Regions from separate parts of the Janthinobacterium pasteuri genome, predicted to be linked through region 3. Evidence: predicted binding sites of a transcription regulator. Region 3 holds the regulator's gene; each other region holds the start of a gene.

Region 1 (5,704 bases), on a different contig from region 3:
GTGGCGTGGGCATCTTTGGCGATGATGGAGCGCGCGTGCGCAAGAATTCGCGGGGCGGCAAGAACAGCCACCTGTGGCATCCCGTTACACTGGCGTTCGGCTTGCACGATGTGCACCGCGTGCCGATGGCGCACCTGAAGAAGGCGTTCGCCACGCAGCCCTTGCTGCGCGAATGGAAGGCGGACTGGCTGGAATCGCTGCGTCTGCTGGGCGAGTAAAGGGCAGGGACAGTCCTACAATTCGATGGGCGCGACTTCGGTGCCGATATCGGGCGCCGCGTAATGCATGCTGAAATACACGAAAGCGCCAATATTGAGGGCGACCGTGATCCAGAACAGGATGCGGAACGAACGCTTGCTGGACTTGTGGCGCAGCCATTGCTGGGCCAGCACGGCACCCGGCCAGCCGCACAGCAGTCCCAGCAGCAGCAAGGTGCGTTCCGAGGTGCGCCAGCGGCCCTGTTTTGCGGCCGACTTGTCGATCGCGTAGGCGACGAAACAGCTGATGCTCAGCACGCCATACACGAGGGCGACCAGGGCTGGAATGTGGAAAAAGAATGTGGCCAGTAAATAGAGAACGACAAAGAACAGGATGACAAGGTAGGGCATATAAAGTGTTGGCTTGAGCGGAGGGCGTGAGTATCCCACAAGGGGAGCGATGCCGCAGCCTAAAACAAACAGCCTTGCGCCGTATCGATGTGCACGGCGCGGCGGCGGGCGTGGCCCGTTTTCAGTGCTTCGCGGTCGCTGGACAGGGTGATGCCTTCCAATGCCAACAGGCTTACCTTGGCATGCAGGCCGCCCGCAAAGCCCGTCAACTCGCCCGTGGCGCCGATGACGCGGTGGCAGGGCGCGATGATCGAGATGGGATTCTTGCCGTTGGCGGCGCGCACGGCGGCGGGGCGGCCGATCTGGCGAGCGATCTCGCCATAGCTGCGCGTCTGGCCGTACGGTATCGTCAGCAGCGCGCGCCACACTTCCTGCTGGAATGGCGTGCCATGAAAGTCGAGCGGCACGTCGAATTGCTGGCGCGTGCCGGTGAAATACTCGCCCAGCTGGCGTGCCGTTTCCTGCAGTACGGCGCAACCAGCATTGACGCGCATCTGGCCCAGGCGCACGCGGTTCGGCTTGTCGTTTTCCCACAGGATGGCGACCAGCGCCGTCCCGCGCGCCACCAGGGTCAGCTCACCCACGGGCGAGGGCACCACGATGCAATCTATTCCATGTTTCTTCCTTGATCAGGTGGCGCCAGTGTAGCAGGATGGCGGCATGCCGCGTATTGCGTGTAGGATGGCGTTTTTCGGCACGGAGCACTTGCTGTGACAAACATTGCCACCTATGACGCCATCCGCGCGATTGCCGTGCGGCTGGTGCAGGAACACTATCCCATGGCCGTGGCTGCCATCATCGGCGGCTCGTTTGCCACGGGCCGGCAGACGCCCAGTTCCGATATCGATTTGCTGCTGCTGTTCGACCACGTCGATTGCGCCTGGCGCTCGACCATCGTGGCCGAAGGGCGCACGGTGGAACTGTTCGCGCACGACCTGGCCACGTTCACGTATTTTTGCAAGGAAATGGATGCACCGGGCGGTACGGTGCCGCTGGCGCGCATGGTGCTGGAAGGCGAAAACATCGCCACCTCCGGCGAACATTACGCGCAATTGCTGGCGCTGGCGCAAGCTATCGCCGCCGCGGGGCCGCCCGTGCTCGACGCGGACAATCTGCAGCGGCGCCGCTACGCCATCACCACCGTGCTGGAAGACCTGGTCGACAGCCGGCACCCGGGTGAGGCACTGGCGGTCGCTTGCCAGCTGTACGAAGCGCTGGCCGACCTGCACTTGCGTGCGGCCGGCGAATGGAGCGGCGGCGGCAAGCATCTGTTCCGCCGCCTGCAGGCATTTGACGCGGCCATCGCCAAAGAGCTCGACGGGGCCTTGCGCCTGGTCGCCAGCGACATGGCGCAAGGCCAGCGCGCGTTCGAACACGTCACCGCCGCCGTGCTGGCGCCCGTGGGCGGGCCCTTGCTGCATGGCTTCTGCCTGCCGGCGCCCGCACACTGGCGCGCTTAAAACGCCGCGCGCACGGCGAGGCTGATGTTGCGCGGCTCACCCCGGAATTCGCCGTCGAAGAAGCCCACGTTGCGGTAGTATTTCTTGTCGAGCAGGTTGTTGACGTTCAAAGCACGCTGACCGCGTTTCGCCTGCCGTGTATGACTGCGTGCCTTCCGTGGTCGCCGCCATCAGGGCCACGCCAGCGCCAAGGCTGAGCAGACTGATGTGTAATAAACGGGGCAGGGGACGCAAGCCGGGCTGGCGCGAAGAGCAGCATACGGTAGTCGATTGCATCATTTTCCTCGAATATTTTTAGTCGTGTGTTTCCCTAACTCGTCTGGCGAGGTGCGCAGTAGCTGTGGGGATGGCATGACGCTGGCCCGTGGTCTGGCTGGGATAGCAGTTCCACCGCAAGGCCCGGCGTGCTCTGGCAGTGGAAAAGAAGGGCGCGCGACTCCTGTCGATTTAAGAATGGGAATCATTACTAATGTGGGTAATATTTGCCAAATAATCAAGCGAGCACACCAGATGAGTGCAGCTGGCCTGGAGCGGCGCGCAGGCTGGCCTTCTGCGATAATGCAGGCGCTGACAAAATATTTTCCTCATTGAAAGAAATGCATGCGTACATGGATCGCTTGTGCCGGATGGTTGTGTGTCGTGTCGCTGGGCCAGGCCCAGGAACACGCGCCGGCGCCGGCTGTTCCCACGCTGCTGCAAAGCGCCGGCGTGCCGCCTGCCGCCGCCGTCGTGTCGCCACCCCTTGTGCCGCAGAACGTTGCGCCTGCCACACCTGCTGCGCCAGCGGAGGACGCCTTGCCATCGCAAACGGTGACGATCACGGCCAACAGCGACGCCAAGGCGCCGCGCATACGTTTCACGGCTTACCGCGAGAGTTATCTGACGGCCAGGAAGGTGTGGCAAGTGTCGAGCGGCAGCGTGGTCATGGCCCTGCGCCTGATTCCGGCCAAGCTGAGCGCCACCATCGACGATGTGCGCGTGGCCTTGCAAGGCAATGGCGCCCCCGTGCCGATCAAGGTGTCGGACGGCGGCGTGTTTGTCGTGCCGCTCAACGATGACATCGCCGCGCAGGATGGCACGTTCCTGGTGAACAAGGGCAGGGGCGAGCTGACGGCAAATATCGTGCTCCAGCCATCCGTTGCGCGCGATGCGTGGAATGTCACGCGCGTGGGGCAAGTCTTGCACGATGCGCGGCGCGCCGTGCGGGCCATCACGCCATGGTACAAGCGACCGTTCGCCAACGATGTGCAATCGCTGGCCTTTTGCGCGGCCGAGCGGGGCAGCGCCTTGCAGTTGATGGATGGCGAGCAACTGATCGCCACCTTGCCCATGAACGAGCCGGCCGTCAACGACATCAGCCAGCCCGTGTTTTGCAAGATTTTCGACGGCGAAGACAGATACCCGGGACACTACCGCGTGGTCTTGCCGGAGCAAGCGACGGTGCTGCTGCTCTAGAAGCTAGTTCGGCTGGCGCTGCACCAGTTCCAGGGCCGCCGCCAGGGCCAGGTCCATGGTGGCCTGGTGAAAGATCAGCCATTGCGGCAAGAGCGAGAGCGCATGGCGTCCCTGCTCCAGGTCGCCTTCATCGACGGCGGCCCAGGCATGGTGCAAGCCGCTGAGCACGCGCGCATGCTGTTCGCGGTGCTTGGACAGCGAGGGAAAGTCGATTTGTTCCATCAAATCCTCTTCCTCGCGGAAATCGCGTTCGACGGCCGCAATCAGCTCGCGAAACGCCGTGCTGAAATCCTGGTCGCTCAACTGTCCCAGCCGCGCCAGCTCCTGAAACAGTGCCTCATGCGCTTCGTCGATGGCGGGAACGCCCAGCGCCATCTCATCTTTCCAGTCCGATTTACCCATGCCGATGCTCCCGGTTAAGTCCGTCGCAATGCGAAGCGTACCGTTCCAGTGTGGGCGCAGCGAAGGTGGAAATCCATGATCTGGATCAAAAATTTGGTGAAGAGCGGATGAAGGAAATACGGAAAAACAAAGGGGATGAGGGAATAAATTTCCACTCCGCAATAAAGGGGTTTTTGACGATGAATGCCACTAGCGAGCGCCGCTGAAAAACGCCGCTGGCAAGGCGCCGTTCCGAAGGCAGTACGAATGTACGACGAGGCACGGCAACGCAGTCAGCGGTGTTTTCTCAGCCGCGCGTCTTATTGCTTGGGCCAATGGCTCCACATGGCATGCGCATCGACATTCGGTACTTGCAGCTGCTGTCCTGCTGATAACTGCATCGTATCCCTCAGCACGAGGGGGGCGAGCAGCAAGGCCGACAGGGCAAGGCAGGCCAGCACTTTGAGCGTCAACATGGTCGTCTCCTGGTGTCCCGGCGGCGGCGCGGGGATGCGGCGCCTGCCGGTCACTTCCTTATGTACTACCATGCTTGTAGTTTAGGTCATCTGGTTGAAAATTCAACTTATTGCTGTGATGCACTGCACCAGTTCGCCCGTTGCCAGGGGCCTATTTTGCCTTGCGGCTGCGCCGTGGCTTGCCTGCGGCGGGCAGGAAAGAGTCGAACCACACCTGCGTCAACTGCTGCGTATTTTTCGCCGCTTCGCGCTTGACGGCGGCCGTGGCATGGCCGCGTGCCGTGCTGGCGATGCGGTTAGCCGCGCTCAGGTACATGCTCATCCAGGGGTTTTTCATGGGGTGCCTCGCAGACAGTGAGTGGGGCGGCGCTTGTGCCGCGATGTCCCCATTTTAGTCCGATGGCTGGTCCTGACTGTGCGCTTGCCCGCATAGCCGGGCGGCGCCGGGGCCGGACTGATGCAGATCAATATACGTCGCGGCGGTAGCGTCCGGCCGCCAGCAGGGCGTCGAGGCCATCCTGCCCCAGCACTTCTTGCAGTACAGCATCTATTCCTGCCGCCATGCCTTGCAGGCTGCCGCATACGTAGACGATGGCGCCTTGGGCCAGCCAGTCGCGCAGTTCCTGGGCGTTGGCGCGCAGGCGGTCTTGCACGTATTGTCGTGTTTCACCGTCGCGCGAAAAGACACGGTCCAGGCGCGCCAGGTGACCAGCGTCCAGCCAGCCTTGCAACTCTTCGCCGCAGACGCTGTCAAACGCTTGCTGGCGCTCGCCAAACAGCAGCCAGTTGCGTGCCAGCCCTGCCCGCCGGCGCGCACGCAGGTGCGCGCGCAAGCCGGCCAGGCCGGAACCGTTGCCGATATAAATGCAGGGCACGTCGACCAGGGTTGGCGCGAAGGCGGGATTGGCTTGCAGGCGCAGGCGGATGCTGCCATCCAGCGGGGCGAAGCGCGTGAGCCAGCCGGAACAGATGCCATAGCCCAGGTTGTCGCCGCCCGCATGGCGTTCCTGGCGCACCAGCAACTGCAGTTCGCCATCGGACGGCAGCGACGCGAGCGAGTAGCTGCGCGGTGCATGTTGTGTACCCTGCGCGTCGCCATCGCTGCCGTCCGCGTTGCACCCGATGATTTCCGCCAGCGCGCCCGCTTCCCAGGTGACGCCGGCCGGGCCCGTCAACGTGATTTCATGCAGTTCGCCGCCTAGGCTGCCCGGGTTGAGCAGCACGCGGCGCACCAGACGCCACTCGGCATAGGACGCTTCTTCCTGCACGCCGATGGCGTCGATGGCGCTGCCGCTGCAGCGCGCCAATGCCTGCGACCAGTCGG
Region 2 (5,704 bases), on a different contig from region 3:
GATCAGGCGCACCAGCGGCGACGCTTGCGCGCTGTCGATCAGGGCCAGGTGGCGATCCCATGGGTACGGTTCGAAGTAGGCGTAGTACACGCTTTCTTCTTCCGGCGTGTGTTCGATGGTCATCACCGTGCCGTCGAAGCTGGTTGGCACGCGGAACCAGGTTTCGCGGTCATAGCTGGCCACGGCCTGGTAGTCTTTCCAGCCGTCCGGATAGGCCGACTTGCCTGCATTCATGAAGCGGATCGTGCACGCCTCGCCTTGCGCGCCTTGCAGGCGGAAATAAAACCACTGCGTGATGTCGGCGTGGGAATCCTTGCGGATGTTCAGCTCGATGGATTGGGCATCGTCGGCGCGCAGCACCTCGATCGCGCCGGCGTCGAATTGCTGGCTGATTTTAATGGTCATGAGTGTTCCTGATAAAAACGTATGGGTTTTGCATCGTGTGCAATGGCGCGATGATACCTGTTTTGCGGAGGCCTTTGTGCTGGCGCAAACGATAACGAACGTGCTTTGCAAACGTGGAAGCTCCAACACGGGGAGAGCATCATGGTTGACAACGGCGTTTGCTGAACGCCTGAAAAATGTTCATGGCAAGGCGCAGGGCCGCAGGCAGTACGAATGTACGCCCAGACCCTGCAACGTCGCCATGGACGTTTTATCAGGTGTTCAGGCCGCCAAAACGTTCAAAAAACCACGGCTCCACGTCCGGCGCGTGCTCATCCTCGCGCCGCAGGGTGGCCAGGATATGTTCTTCGGCCGCCGCATAGGTGAGGCGGTACAGGTCGCGCGCCAGCGCATAGGCTTGCGTGCCGGGCCACGGTTCGGGCAGCAGTTCGACGGGCAGTTGCGGATCGTGTAACTGCACGCGGCGGTAGGCGTGCGTCAGCAGCGAGCGGATGACGAAGGCTTGCTCGGCATCGAACACGGGCTCTTCTTGCAGCAGGGTCAGCAGCGGCTGGAAACTGGCGATGAATTTTTCGTAGCCAGCCATCACTTCCGACAAGTCCCAGCATTCTCCCACCATGTCGCGCAGGGGCCGTGTGCTGACATCCGGCAACTCCGTAGTGTGACAGACATACAGCTTGCCCTGTACGTCGTTGCGCACGAGGATGTCTTCCAGCGCCTCCGAGTTGCTGGCCGGATGGCCAAAGATGCCAGGAGAGATCAATCCATAGCCAGCCCACAATAATTCCTTGCGCAGTGCCCCCCGCTCGGCGGCGCCGATGCTGCCGGCCGGTCCGATCACCAGGGTCCAGCTGCCATCCCAGTGCACGACCAGTGGCGCATAGATGCGTCGATAAGCGCGCTCGAAGCGGCGCAGCGCGTCCGGGCGTATCGTATAGGCGCTGCGGCGGCCATCGCGCTGCGAGCTGAGCCAGCCCTCCTGCGCCAGGCGAAACACGCTAGTGCGCAGCAGGCGGTCATTCACGCCAAACGGTGCCAGCAGGTCGATCAGGCTGCCCAGCCAGATGGCGCCGCCGCGCGGCACGATGGCGTCGCCAAAGATGGTCATCACCAGAGACTTCGAGCGCGGTGGGTCGTTTTCCAGGAAATCGGCTATCCATGCCGTGCAGCGGGTGTTCTTCATGTGGTTCCGGTCTGGCCGTGTTGCGGTCGATTCAATAAAAGCAGCAGTTTACTTGGCTGCGCGGGTAGCGCGTCAATAATTTGCCGGAAGCGCTGGTGGCACTACACAGTGTTTTCTCATCAGCAATATCATACGCACAAAAAAGCCGCACAAGATACGAATTTTTAAAATGATTCATATCAAGTGTATGCAAATAGATTTTTGTATCGTATTATCTGTTCATCGCACCGCGTTGCTGCGCAAAATCAAAGACATGGGAGACAGATCATGTACGCACAAATGGTTGAAACCGGCCTCAAGAACGTCCGTTCCATCGATGACATGGGGGCGGAAGAGCGCGCTTTTCAGGCGCGCATCGACGAAGGCATCAAGATCGAGGCCAAGGACTGGATGCCGGACGCTTACCGCAAGACCCTGATCCGCCAGATTTCGCAGCATGCGCATTCGGAAATCGTCGGTCAATTGCCCGAAGGTAACTGGGTCACGCGCGCACCGACCCTGAAACGCAAGTCTATCCTGCTGGCGAAGATCCAGGATGAAGCGGGCCACGGCCTGTACCTGTATAGCGCTGCGGAAACCCTGGGCGTCTCGCGCGACGATCTGCTCGCTGCCTTGCACTCGGGCAAAGCCAAGTATTCCAGCATCTTTAACTATCCCACCCTGTCGTGGGCCGACATGGGCGCCATCGGCTGGCTGGTCGATGGCTCCGCCATCATCAACCAGATTCCCCTGTGCCGCTGCTCATATGGCCCGTATGCGCGCGCCATGATCCGCGTCTGCAAGGAAGAATCGTTCCATGCGCGCCAGGGCTACGACATCATGATGTCGCTGTGCAAGGGCACGCCAGAACAGAAAGCCATGGCGCAGGATGCGCTGAACCGCTGGTGGTGGCCGTCCCTGATGATGTTCGGCCCGTCCGACGCCGCCTCCGTCAACAGCGCCCAATCGGCGCAATGGCGCATCAAGCTGTTTTCGAACGATGAATTGCGCCAGCGCATGGTCGACCAGACCGTGCCGCAAATCGAATACCTGGGCCTGACCGTGCCCGATCCCGACCTGAAGTTCAATGCCGAAACAGGCCACTATGAATTCGGCGAGATCGACTGGTCCGAGTTTAACAATGTATTGAAGGGCAATGGCCCGTGCAACCGCGAGCGCCTGCAAACGCGGGTCAAGGCGTATGAAGACGGTGTATGGTTCCGCGATGCCTTGCTCGCGTATGCAGATAAACAAGCCGCAGTCAAAGCGGCAGCGTAAATACATAAGACAGATAGGGGAGAGCAACATGAGCAAAGAATGGCCATTGTGGGAAGTTTTCATCCGCAGCCAGCACGGCCTGGCGCACAAGCATGTGGGCAGCCTGCATGCCTCCGACGCCACCATGGCGGTCAACCATGCACGCGACGTCTACACGCGCCGCAATGAAGGCGTGAGCATCTGGGTGGTGCGCGCGGCCGATATCGTCGCCAGCAGCCCCGGCGACAAGGGCGCCCTGTTTGAACCGTCAAACAGCAAGGTGTACCGCCATCCCACCTTCTTCCCGATGCCGGAAGAAGTCAAGAACCTGTGATGGGAGCGCCTGCAATGGATGACAAAGTCAATTACCTCTTGCGCCTGGGCGACAATGCCCTGATCCTTAGCCAGCAGCTGTCGCAGCTGTGCGGCAAGGGTCCCGCGCTGGAGGAGGACATGGCGCTGACCAATGTGGCGCTCGATCTCCTGGGCCAGACGCGCTTGTGGTTCAGCTATGCGGCCGAACTGGAAAACGCGGGCCGCGACGAGGACGACATCGCCTTTTTGCGCGACGCCCACGACTTCAAGAACTGCCTGCTGCTGGAACAGCCGAACGGCAATTATGCCGACACCATGATGCGCCAGTTCTTCTTCGACACATGGCACTACTTCCAGCTGCTGGAACTGGCGAAATGCAGCGATCCACGCATCGTCGAAGTGGCGCAGAAGTCGATCAAGGAAGTCACCTATCACCTGCGCCGCAGTGGTGACCTGATCGTGCGCCTCGGCGACGGCACGGCGGACAGCCACGCCAAGACGCAGGCCGCGGCCGATAAACTGTGGATGTACACGGGCGAGATGTTTACGTACGACGCCGTCGACCAGGCCATGCTTGCCGCCGGCATCGCGCCTTCATCGGACGTGCTGCGCCAGGCCTTCCTGGAACACGTGGCCGAGATCTTCGCCGAAGCGACGCTTGTCATGCCGGCGCCCGACGCCTGGATGCAAAAGGGCGGCAAGCAGGGTACGCACACGGAACACCTGGGCTTTATTTTGGCCGAAATGCAGTTCCTGCAGCGCGCCTATCCCGGGGCGGAGTGGTAATGAACGCGCCCACGGCAGCGCTGGACGCCGCCCAGGTATGGGCCTGGCTGGGCGACATCCCAGACCCGGAAATTCCTGTCATTTCGGTGGTGGACCTGGGCATCGTGCGCGCTGTCGACGTGGTCAGCAGCGACGAGTGCATCGTGACGATCACGCCCACGTATTCGGGCTGCCCCGCCATGCAGGTGATCGCCGATGCCGTCACGGATGCGTTGCGCAGCCATGGCGTGGCCAAGGTGACACTGGTGAACCAGCTGGCGCCCGCCTGGACTACGGACTGGATGAGCGAATCGGGCAAGGCCAAGCTGAAAGGCTATGGCATCGCCCCGCCGCAGCAGCAGGTGATCGATATCAGCGGCCTTCGTAGCGGAACAGCGGGCGGGGTCAAGCGCCTGCCCATGCCGCAGCTGGAGGTGATTTGTCCGAACTGCGGTTCCACGCATACGCAGCTGATCAGCCAGTTCGGCTCCACGCCGTGCAAGGCCCTGTACAAATGCCTGGCTTGCCGCGAACCGTTTGATTACTTCAAGTGCCACTAAAAAAATCAGGCACACGTTCCGAAGAAACTGGAGATGAAGCATGAGTAAATTTTATCCGCTGTGCGTATCGAACGTGCGCAATGAAACGCGCGACACCATCGCCGTCACGTTCGACGTGCCAGCCGAACTGCAGCAGCAGTTCCGCTTTCAGCAGGGCCAGCACCTGACCCTGCGCGCCAATATCAATGCGGAAGACGTGCGCCGTTCGTATTCCATCTGTTCGGCGGTGCAGGACGGCACGCTGCGCGTGGCCATCAAGCGCACGCCCGGCGGCGCCTTTTCCACTTGGGCGAATGACACCCTGAAAGCTGGCGCCACCATCGAGGTGATGCCGCCCATGGGCCACTTCAACGTGCCGCTCGACTGCGTCAACCGCAAGCACTACCTGGCGTTTGCGGCCGGCAGCGGCATCACGCCCATCCTCTCCATCATCAAGACGACACTGCTGACGGAACCCCTGAGCCGCTTTACCCTGTTCTACGGCAACCGCGCCTCGTCGTCCGTCATCTTCAAGGAAGAATTGACGGACTTGAAGGATGTGTACCTGGAGCGTTTGAACCTGGTGTACGTGATGAGCCGCGAGCAGCAGGACATCGAATTGTTCAATGGCCGCATCACGCAGGAAAAATGCGAACAATTCCTGCAGCACTGGATCAAGGTAGAAGACTACGACAACGCCTTCATCTGCGGTCCGGAAGACATGATGCTGGGCGTCTCCGCGGCCCTGCAGGCGGCCGGCATGCCGAAGCAAAATATCAAGATCGAGCTGTTCGCCGCCAGCATCCCGAAAAACTTTCATAAGCCGCGCGCCCTGCTCGATGCGGGCGCCGTGCAGGAAACGGAAGTGACCGTCATCATGGATGGCAACCACACCACCTTCACGATGGACAAGGACAAGGAATCGATCCTCGACGCGGGCCTGCGCCAGGGCATCGACATGCGCTACTCGTGCAAGGGCGGCGTATGCTCGACCTGCCGCTGCAAGATACTCGACGGCAAGGTCGAGATGGACGTCAACTACGCGCTGGAAGACTATGAAGTGGCGCGCGGCTTTGTCCTCAGCTGCCAGAGTTTTCCCCTGACCGACAAGGTCGTGGTCGACTTCGACCAGGCCGAATAACCCAACTGCGACTGCCGGGGTCAGACCCGTCGGGGTCATTCGCCCCAGTGGGGCGAATGACGATTCCGAAGGAACTGACCCCAGATTTCCGCTGCGGGTTGAAAACTAAAAAAGCGAGAC
Region 3 (5,704 bases):
GTCAGTTCGCCGATCTCGTCGCGCTGCTGCACTGGCACGGGGGTGAAGCGGCTGCCGCTGGTGCGCAGGGCCAGCAGGGTGTCGCGCAGGCGCACCAGCGGCGACAGCAGGCGCACGGTGACCCAGCCCAGCACGGCTGCGGCCAGCAGCGACGCGAGGATGCTCCATAGCACCAGCCGGTACAGCACGCCATCGAAGGGTTCGAAGGCGTCCTCGATGGGTAGCGAGGCGGCCAGCAGCCAGTTCACCGATTTCAGGCGCTTGAAGCTGTTGACGGCCGTGATGCCGCGGCTATTGGTGCTGACCATGCTGCCTTCGCCATCGTCCTTCAGCATCTCGGTGGTCGTCAGGTTGGCGTTCGGCTGGCGCGGCTGCAGCAAACGGCTGGTATCGGGGTGCAGCACGTAGCGCGGCACGGCGCCGCGCGTGAGGATGAAGAAATAGCCGCTCTTGCCGATCTTTTCCGAGCGCAGGCGCCCCAGCAGGTTGTCCTTGTACAGGCGCAGCACGCCGATCACCACGCCGGCCACCTGGCCATCGGCGGTGAGCACGGGCGCCACCATCTGTACGATGGGCATGCCGCTCACTTTGCCCAGCATCGGCTCGGTGATCATGGGCTGGCGTGTGCGCAGGACGGTCTGGAAATACTCGCGCTCGGCAACGTTGATGCCGGCGCGGCCTGTGACCAGCGGCATGTCGGCCACGATGGCGCCTTGCGCATCGAGCACCAGCACGTCGTCGAACAGCACCAGCATCGAGCGGCGCGCATAGTATTCGCGCAGCTTGGCGGGTTGGGCGATCAATTCCGGCGGCTGCTGCCTGGCCGTCAGGGTGACGATTTGCAGCAGCATGCCCAGCTTGTCGTCGAGCTCGGCTGCGGTGCGGGTGATCAGGGCAGATTGCTGGCTCAGCAGTACTCGGGTGAAGTCGGCGCGCATGTGCTGCACCTGGATCATGGTGACCAGCGCGATCATGGCGATCGAGGTCAGGCTGGTGGCCAGCGCGACTTTTGCTTTGATGCCGAGAGGCTTCATGATTTCCTTTTCAGTACCGGGCGGCACAGGCGGCAGATAATGCTGTCAGGAATTTTCCTATCAATACATCAACTTGGCAAGCGGTGCCGCGCAAATTGCGCTCGCCGCAAGGGCTTTTGACGATGTTGCCATATATTTAAAGTCAGAAAGTCGTTTATTCAGCGCAATTGCGGTGAAATTGGCACACGGCCACCGTGTATGCAGTAAACTCGGTATTGCATTTTCTAAAAGGTACCAACATGACCGAAGCGCTACTCACTCCCACCTTGCCCACAGTGAACGTGGAAGCGTTGCGTGCGCGATGCTCGACCTGCAGCATGCATCAATTGTGCCTGCCGATGGGCCTCGATGTGGGCGACATGGACAGACTGGACCAGATCATCGGCCGCCGCCGTAAGATCGTGCGCGGCGCCTCGCTGTTCCGCATCGGCGACTCGTTCCAGAACCTGTACGCGATCCGCCTGGGCCACTTCAAGACGTACCAGATCAATCCGGGCGGCGAAGAGCAGGTGACGGGTTTCCAGATGGCGGGCGAACTATTGGGCATGGACGCCATCAGCGCCGATCGCCACCACTGTAATGCGGTGGCGCTGGAAGATAGCGAAGTGTGTGAAATCCCGTTTTCCAGCCTGGAACAATTGCTGGGCAGTATGCCTACCCTGCTGCGCCATTTCCACCGCATGATGAGCCAGGAAATCACGCGCGAGCAAAGCGTCATGCTGTTGCTGGGCAATATGCAGGCGACGCAGCGCTTTGCCGCCTTTATCGTCAACCTGGCCTCGCGCTATGAGGCGCGCGGCTATTCGGGCAGCAATTTCCAGCTGCGCATGTCGCGCGAGGAAATCGGCAACTACCTGGGCCTGACCATCGAAAGCGTCAGCCGCCTGCTGTCCAAATTCAAGAAGGAAGGCTGGCTGCGCGTGTCGAATCGCGAGATCGAGATCCTGCAGCCGGCCAAGTTGAAGGCCATTACGGCCGGTACGGACGTCTGCAAGTAAGTCTTACAGTTCTTCATCGGCATGCAGCGCGATGCTGCGCTGCAGTGGCCAGGTCCAGATGCCGGACAGGCGCCATTCGCGTTTGTCGTTTTCCACCAGCACTTGCCAGCGGCTGCGCTCGAGCATCGGCAGCGCTACCGAGAAGTTGCCGGCCGCATCGGGCTGCACCAGCAGTTTGATATCCTTTTCCGGCAGGGTCGCATGCGCCAGGTGCAGCTGCAGCGGACCCTGGTAAGCCTTGCCGAAGCTGTGCACGGAACCACTGAGGCGTGCTGACGCCACGTCATAGGACAGGCTGGTATCCATCGCCAGGTCGCTGGCGATCGTGTCGCGCCGCAAGTCCTGATTGATCGCCTTGCCCTGCTTGTAATAATCACCCACCACCAGCGCATCGGGCTGCGTAAACGCGATATACGCCATGCAGCTGCCGACCACCACGGACAGGCCGGGACCGATCATCAGCAGCCAAGGCCAGCGATGCTTGTACCACGGGGCAACGGGTGCTTGCAGCTTGAGACTGTCGGACATTTTGTTCTCCTTGGGGTCAGACCCTTTGGGTCTGACCCCAGCTTTTGCTTCTGGGTTGAAAATAAAGTAAAGCTAACGCATGTTTGATGCTACCCCTACGGCGAAATACCGGGGTCGGACCCAGAGGGTCCGACCCCGAATCAATATCACCGCGGCACGATGAATACCGCGCTTTCACGCACATGCAGCGATGGGTCGTCCAGCGAGTGCAATTCGATCGCAATCTTGTTCGAGCCCTTCTCGCCCACGCCGTGCGGCACGCGCAGGCGGATCGGCCAGCCCAGCGTTTCCGTCGGCTGCAAGGTCACTTCTTCGCGCGTCAGCAAGGTCAGGCCCGGCAAGCCGGAAGCGCTGATTTTAAAATGCTGGGTTTGCTCCGAGGTGTTCATGATCTGCAAGCGGTAAACGTTTTCAATCATGCCGTCTTCCACTTCGCGTCCCATCGAACCGCGGTCGCGGATCACGTCCATTTTCAGGGGCGTGCGCAGGGCCAGCGAAGTACACACGGCGATGATGATCAGGGCCAGGATGGAGGTGTAGATCAGCACGCGCGGGCGCATGGCGCGCTGGCGGATCTGCTTCGAACTGAAGTTGTTTTCCATCGCATGGTCGGTACTGTAGCGTACCAGTCCCCGCGGCCGGTCGACCTTGTCCATCACGCTGTTGCAGGCGTCGACGCAGGCGGCGCAGCCGATGCATTCATACTGCAGGCCGTTGCGGATATCGATGCCGGTCGGACACACCTGCACGCACAGGGTGCAGTCGATGCAGTCGCCCAGCTTGTCGTTGTTGCCGGCCTTCTTGCTCATCGCGCCACGCGGTTCGCCGCGCTTCGCATCGTAGGTGATGATCAGGGTGTCCTGGTCGAACATGGCGCTCTGGAAGCGCGCGTAGGGGCACATGTATTTGCACACCTGCTCGCGCAGCCAGCCCGCGTTGCCGTAGGTTGCCAGGCTGTAGAACAAGACCCAGAACCATTCCCAGGGACCGAAATTGAGGGTGGTCACCTCGCGCGCCAGTTCCTTGATCGGCGTAAAGTAGCCGACAAAGGTAAAGCCCGTCCACAGGGCGATGGCGCCCCACGCCAGGTGCTTGGCCGTCTTCTTGAAGGCCTTGCGCGCGGAGGGTCCCTGCTTGTCGAGGGCCATGCGCGCGCTGCGCGTGCCCTCGATGTGGCGTTCGACCCACAGGAAGATTTCCGTGTACACCGTTTGCGGGCAAGAGAACCCGCACCACACCCGCCCGGCGATGGCCGTGACGAGGAACAACAAATACGCACAGATGATCAGCAGGGCCGCCAGATAGATGAAATCCTGGGGCCACAGCACGACGCCGAAAATGTAGAACTTGCGCGTGGTCAAATCGAACAGCAGGGCTTGCCTGCCATTCCAGGTCAACCACGGCAAGCCGTAGAACGCCAGCTGGGTAAGCCATACGCATACCCATCGCCAGGTAGCGTAGCGTCCTTTGGCCTCGCGAGGGTAGATCTGCTCGCGGGCCGCATACATCTTGATGACTTGAGGTTCCATTACGTCATTTCACGGGCGTCTGGGGATTCGACAGGCTCCAGACATACGCCGACAGCACGTGGACCTTGGACTCGCCGAGGAAATCGCTGAAGGCCGGCATGGTGTTGTTGCGTCCCTTGCGGATGGTTTCCATGATGGTATCGGCACTGCCGCCATACAGCCAGATCTTGTCCGTCAGGTTAGGCGAACCGAGCATCTGGTTACCCTTCGCATCGGCGCCGTGACAGGCCATGCAGGCGCCGAACTTGGCCTTGCCCAGCACCGACTTGACGGGATCCGAGGTCGAACCGGATAGGCTCAGCACGTAATGGGCCACGTTCTCGACATCCTTTTCGGAGCCCAGGGCGGCGCCCATCGGTGGCATCTGGCCATTGCGGCCGTGCATGATGGTGGTCTTGATGATGTCGGGTTCGCCGCCATACAGCCAGTCCTTGTCGGTCAGGTTGGGGAAGCCCTTGTTGCCGCGCGCATCCGAACCGTGGCATTGCGCGCAGTAGGTGAGGAACAAACGCTGGCCGATGGCTTGCGCCTGCGGATCGGCGGCCACCGTCTTCAAGTCCTGGCTCAGGTACTTGTTGAACAGGGGGCCGTAGTCGGCTTCCGCCTTCTTCAGCTCTTCCTCGTACTGGCCCGTCGATTTCCAGCCCAGGCTGCCGGCATAGTTGCCCAGGCCCGGGTATAGGAACAGATACGCCAGGGCGAAGACGATGGTGATGTAGAACAACCACATCCACCAGCGCGGCATCGGCGTGTTGAGTTCCTTCAAGTCCTCGTCCCAGACGTGGCCCGTGGTGCCGTCGGCAGGCGCGCCGTCGACCACTTTGATTTTCGACTGCGAGTACAGCAGCACGCCGCAGCCGATGATGCCCAGCAGGGACAGCACGATGATGTAGATATTCCAGAAGCCATTGGTAAAGTCAGCCATGGTTGCGCTCCCCTTGTGCCGGCACAGGCATGGATACCGGCGCCGCCGGATAGTCGAGCGCCTCGTCGTCAAACGGCAGGTGCGCCGCCGCGTCGAAGTCGCTATTGCTGCGGCTGAAAGTCCACCACAGGATGCCTACGAACGTCGTAAAGGAAACCACCGTCATGACGCTGCTGGCGCTGTCAAACAGGTTTTCGATTGCCATGCTAATTCCTTGTTTTGATTAATGTACCGAGGCCTTGCAGATAGGCGACCAGGGCGTCTTCTTCCGTCTTGTCCTGCAGCTGCGCCGGGCCGGCGGTGATTTCCGCATCGCTGTACGGCTGGCCCAGGCGTTTCAGGGCGCGCATCTTCGGCATGATGTCGTCAGGCACCAGCTTGGTCTTCGCCAGCCATGGGTAGGCCGGCATGTTCGACTCGGGCACCACGTCGCGCGGGTTGTTCAAGTGCGTGCGGTGCCATTCATCGCTGTAGCGGGCGCCCACGCGGGCCAGGTCTGGCCCCGTGCGCTTGGAACCCCACTGGAACGGACGGTCATACACGAACTCGCCAGCGACCGAATAGTGGCCATAGCGTTCCGTTTCCGCGCGCAGCGGACGCACCATCTGCGAGTGGCAGTTGTAGCAGCCTTCGCGCACGTAAATGTCGCGGCCCGCCAGGCGCAGCGGCGAATACGGCTTCAGCCCGGCG

Evidence for each region. The regulator FNR, encoded in region 3, switches genes on or off when oxygen is low (the NO sensors DNR and NnrR bind a similar motif). The targets are predictions, from matches to a motif close to TTGATNNNNATCAA.
Region 1: the regulator FNR is predicted to act here: its motif matches at 4,001-4,014, upstream of ACQ4WN_RS07850 (bacteriohemerythrin).
Region 2: the regulator FNR is predicted to act here: its motif matches at 1,758-1,771, upstream of paaA (1,2-phenylacetyl-CoA epoxidase subunit PaaA).

The regions. Positions count from the first base shown of each region.
Region 1 covers NZ_JBNYXS010000005.1:157,377-163,080, forward strand. Annotated here, with positions in the region: gene ACQ4WN_RS07825 (hypothetical protein) at 1-218, shown strand, start outside; gene ACQ4WN_RS07830 (DUF1294 domain-containing protein) at 234-608, opposite strand; gene ACQ4WN_RS07835 (methylated-DNA--[protein]-cysteine S-methyltransferase) at 668-1,207, opposite strand; gene ACQ4WN_RS07840 (nucleotidyltransferase domain-containing protein) at 1,319-2,068, shown strand; gene ACQ4WN_RS07845 (hypothetical protein) at 2,669-3,523, shown strand; gene ACQ4WN_RS07850 (bacteriohemerythrin) at 3,527-3,925, opposite strand; gene ACQ4WN_RS07855 (hypothetical protein) at 4,225-4,380, opposite strand; gene ACQ4WN_RS07860 (hypothetical protein) at 4,532-4,717, opposite strand; gene ACQ4WN_RS07865 (PepSY domain-containing protein) at 4,845-5,704, opposite strand, start outside.
Region 2 covers NZ_JBNYXS010000001.1:461,539-467,242, reverse strand. Annotated here, with positions in the region: gene ACQ4WN_RS02100 (M14 family metallopeptidase) at 1-405, opposite strand, end outside; gene paaX (phenylacetic acid degradation operon negative regulatory protein PaaX) at 659-1,588, opposite strand; gene paaA (1,2-phenylacetyl-CoA epoxidase subunit PaaA) at 1,856-2,845, shown strand; gene paaB (1,2-phenylacetyl-CoA epoxidase subunit PaaB) at 2,874-3,158, shown strand; gene paaC (1,2-phenylacetyl-CoA epoxidase subunit PaaC) at 3,158-3,925, shown strand; gene paaD (1,2-phenylacetyl-CoA epoxidase subunit PaaD) at 3,925-4,464, shown strand; gene paaE (1,2-phenylacetyl-CoA epoxidase subunit PaaE) at 4,505-5,584, shown strand.
Region 3 covers NZ_JBNYXS010000010.1:108,786-114,489, forward strand. Annotated here, with positions in the region: gene ACQ4WN_RS12615 (hybrid sensor histidine kinase/response regulator) at 1-1,034, opposite strand, end outside; gene fnr (fumarate/nitrate reduction transcriptional regulator Fnr) at 1,274-2,032, shown strand; gene ACQ4WN_RS12625 (FixH family protein) at 2,036-2,560, opposite strand; gene ccoG (cytochrome c oxidase accessory protein CcoG) at 2,707-4,089, opposite strand; gene ccoP (cytochrome-c oxidase, cbb3-type subunit III) at 4,094-5,014, opposite strand; gene ACQ4WN_RS12640 (cbb3-type cytochrome oxidase subunit 3) at 5,007-5,219, opposite strand; gene ccoO (cytochrome-c oxidase, cbb3-type subunit II) at 5,221-5,704, opposite strand, start outside.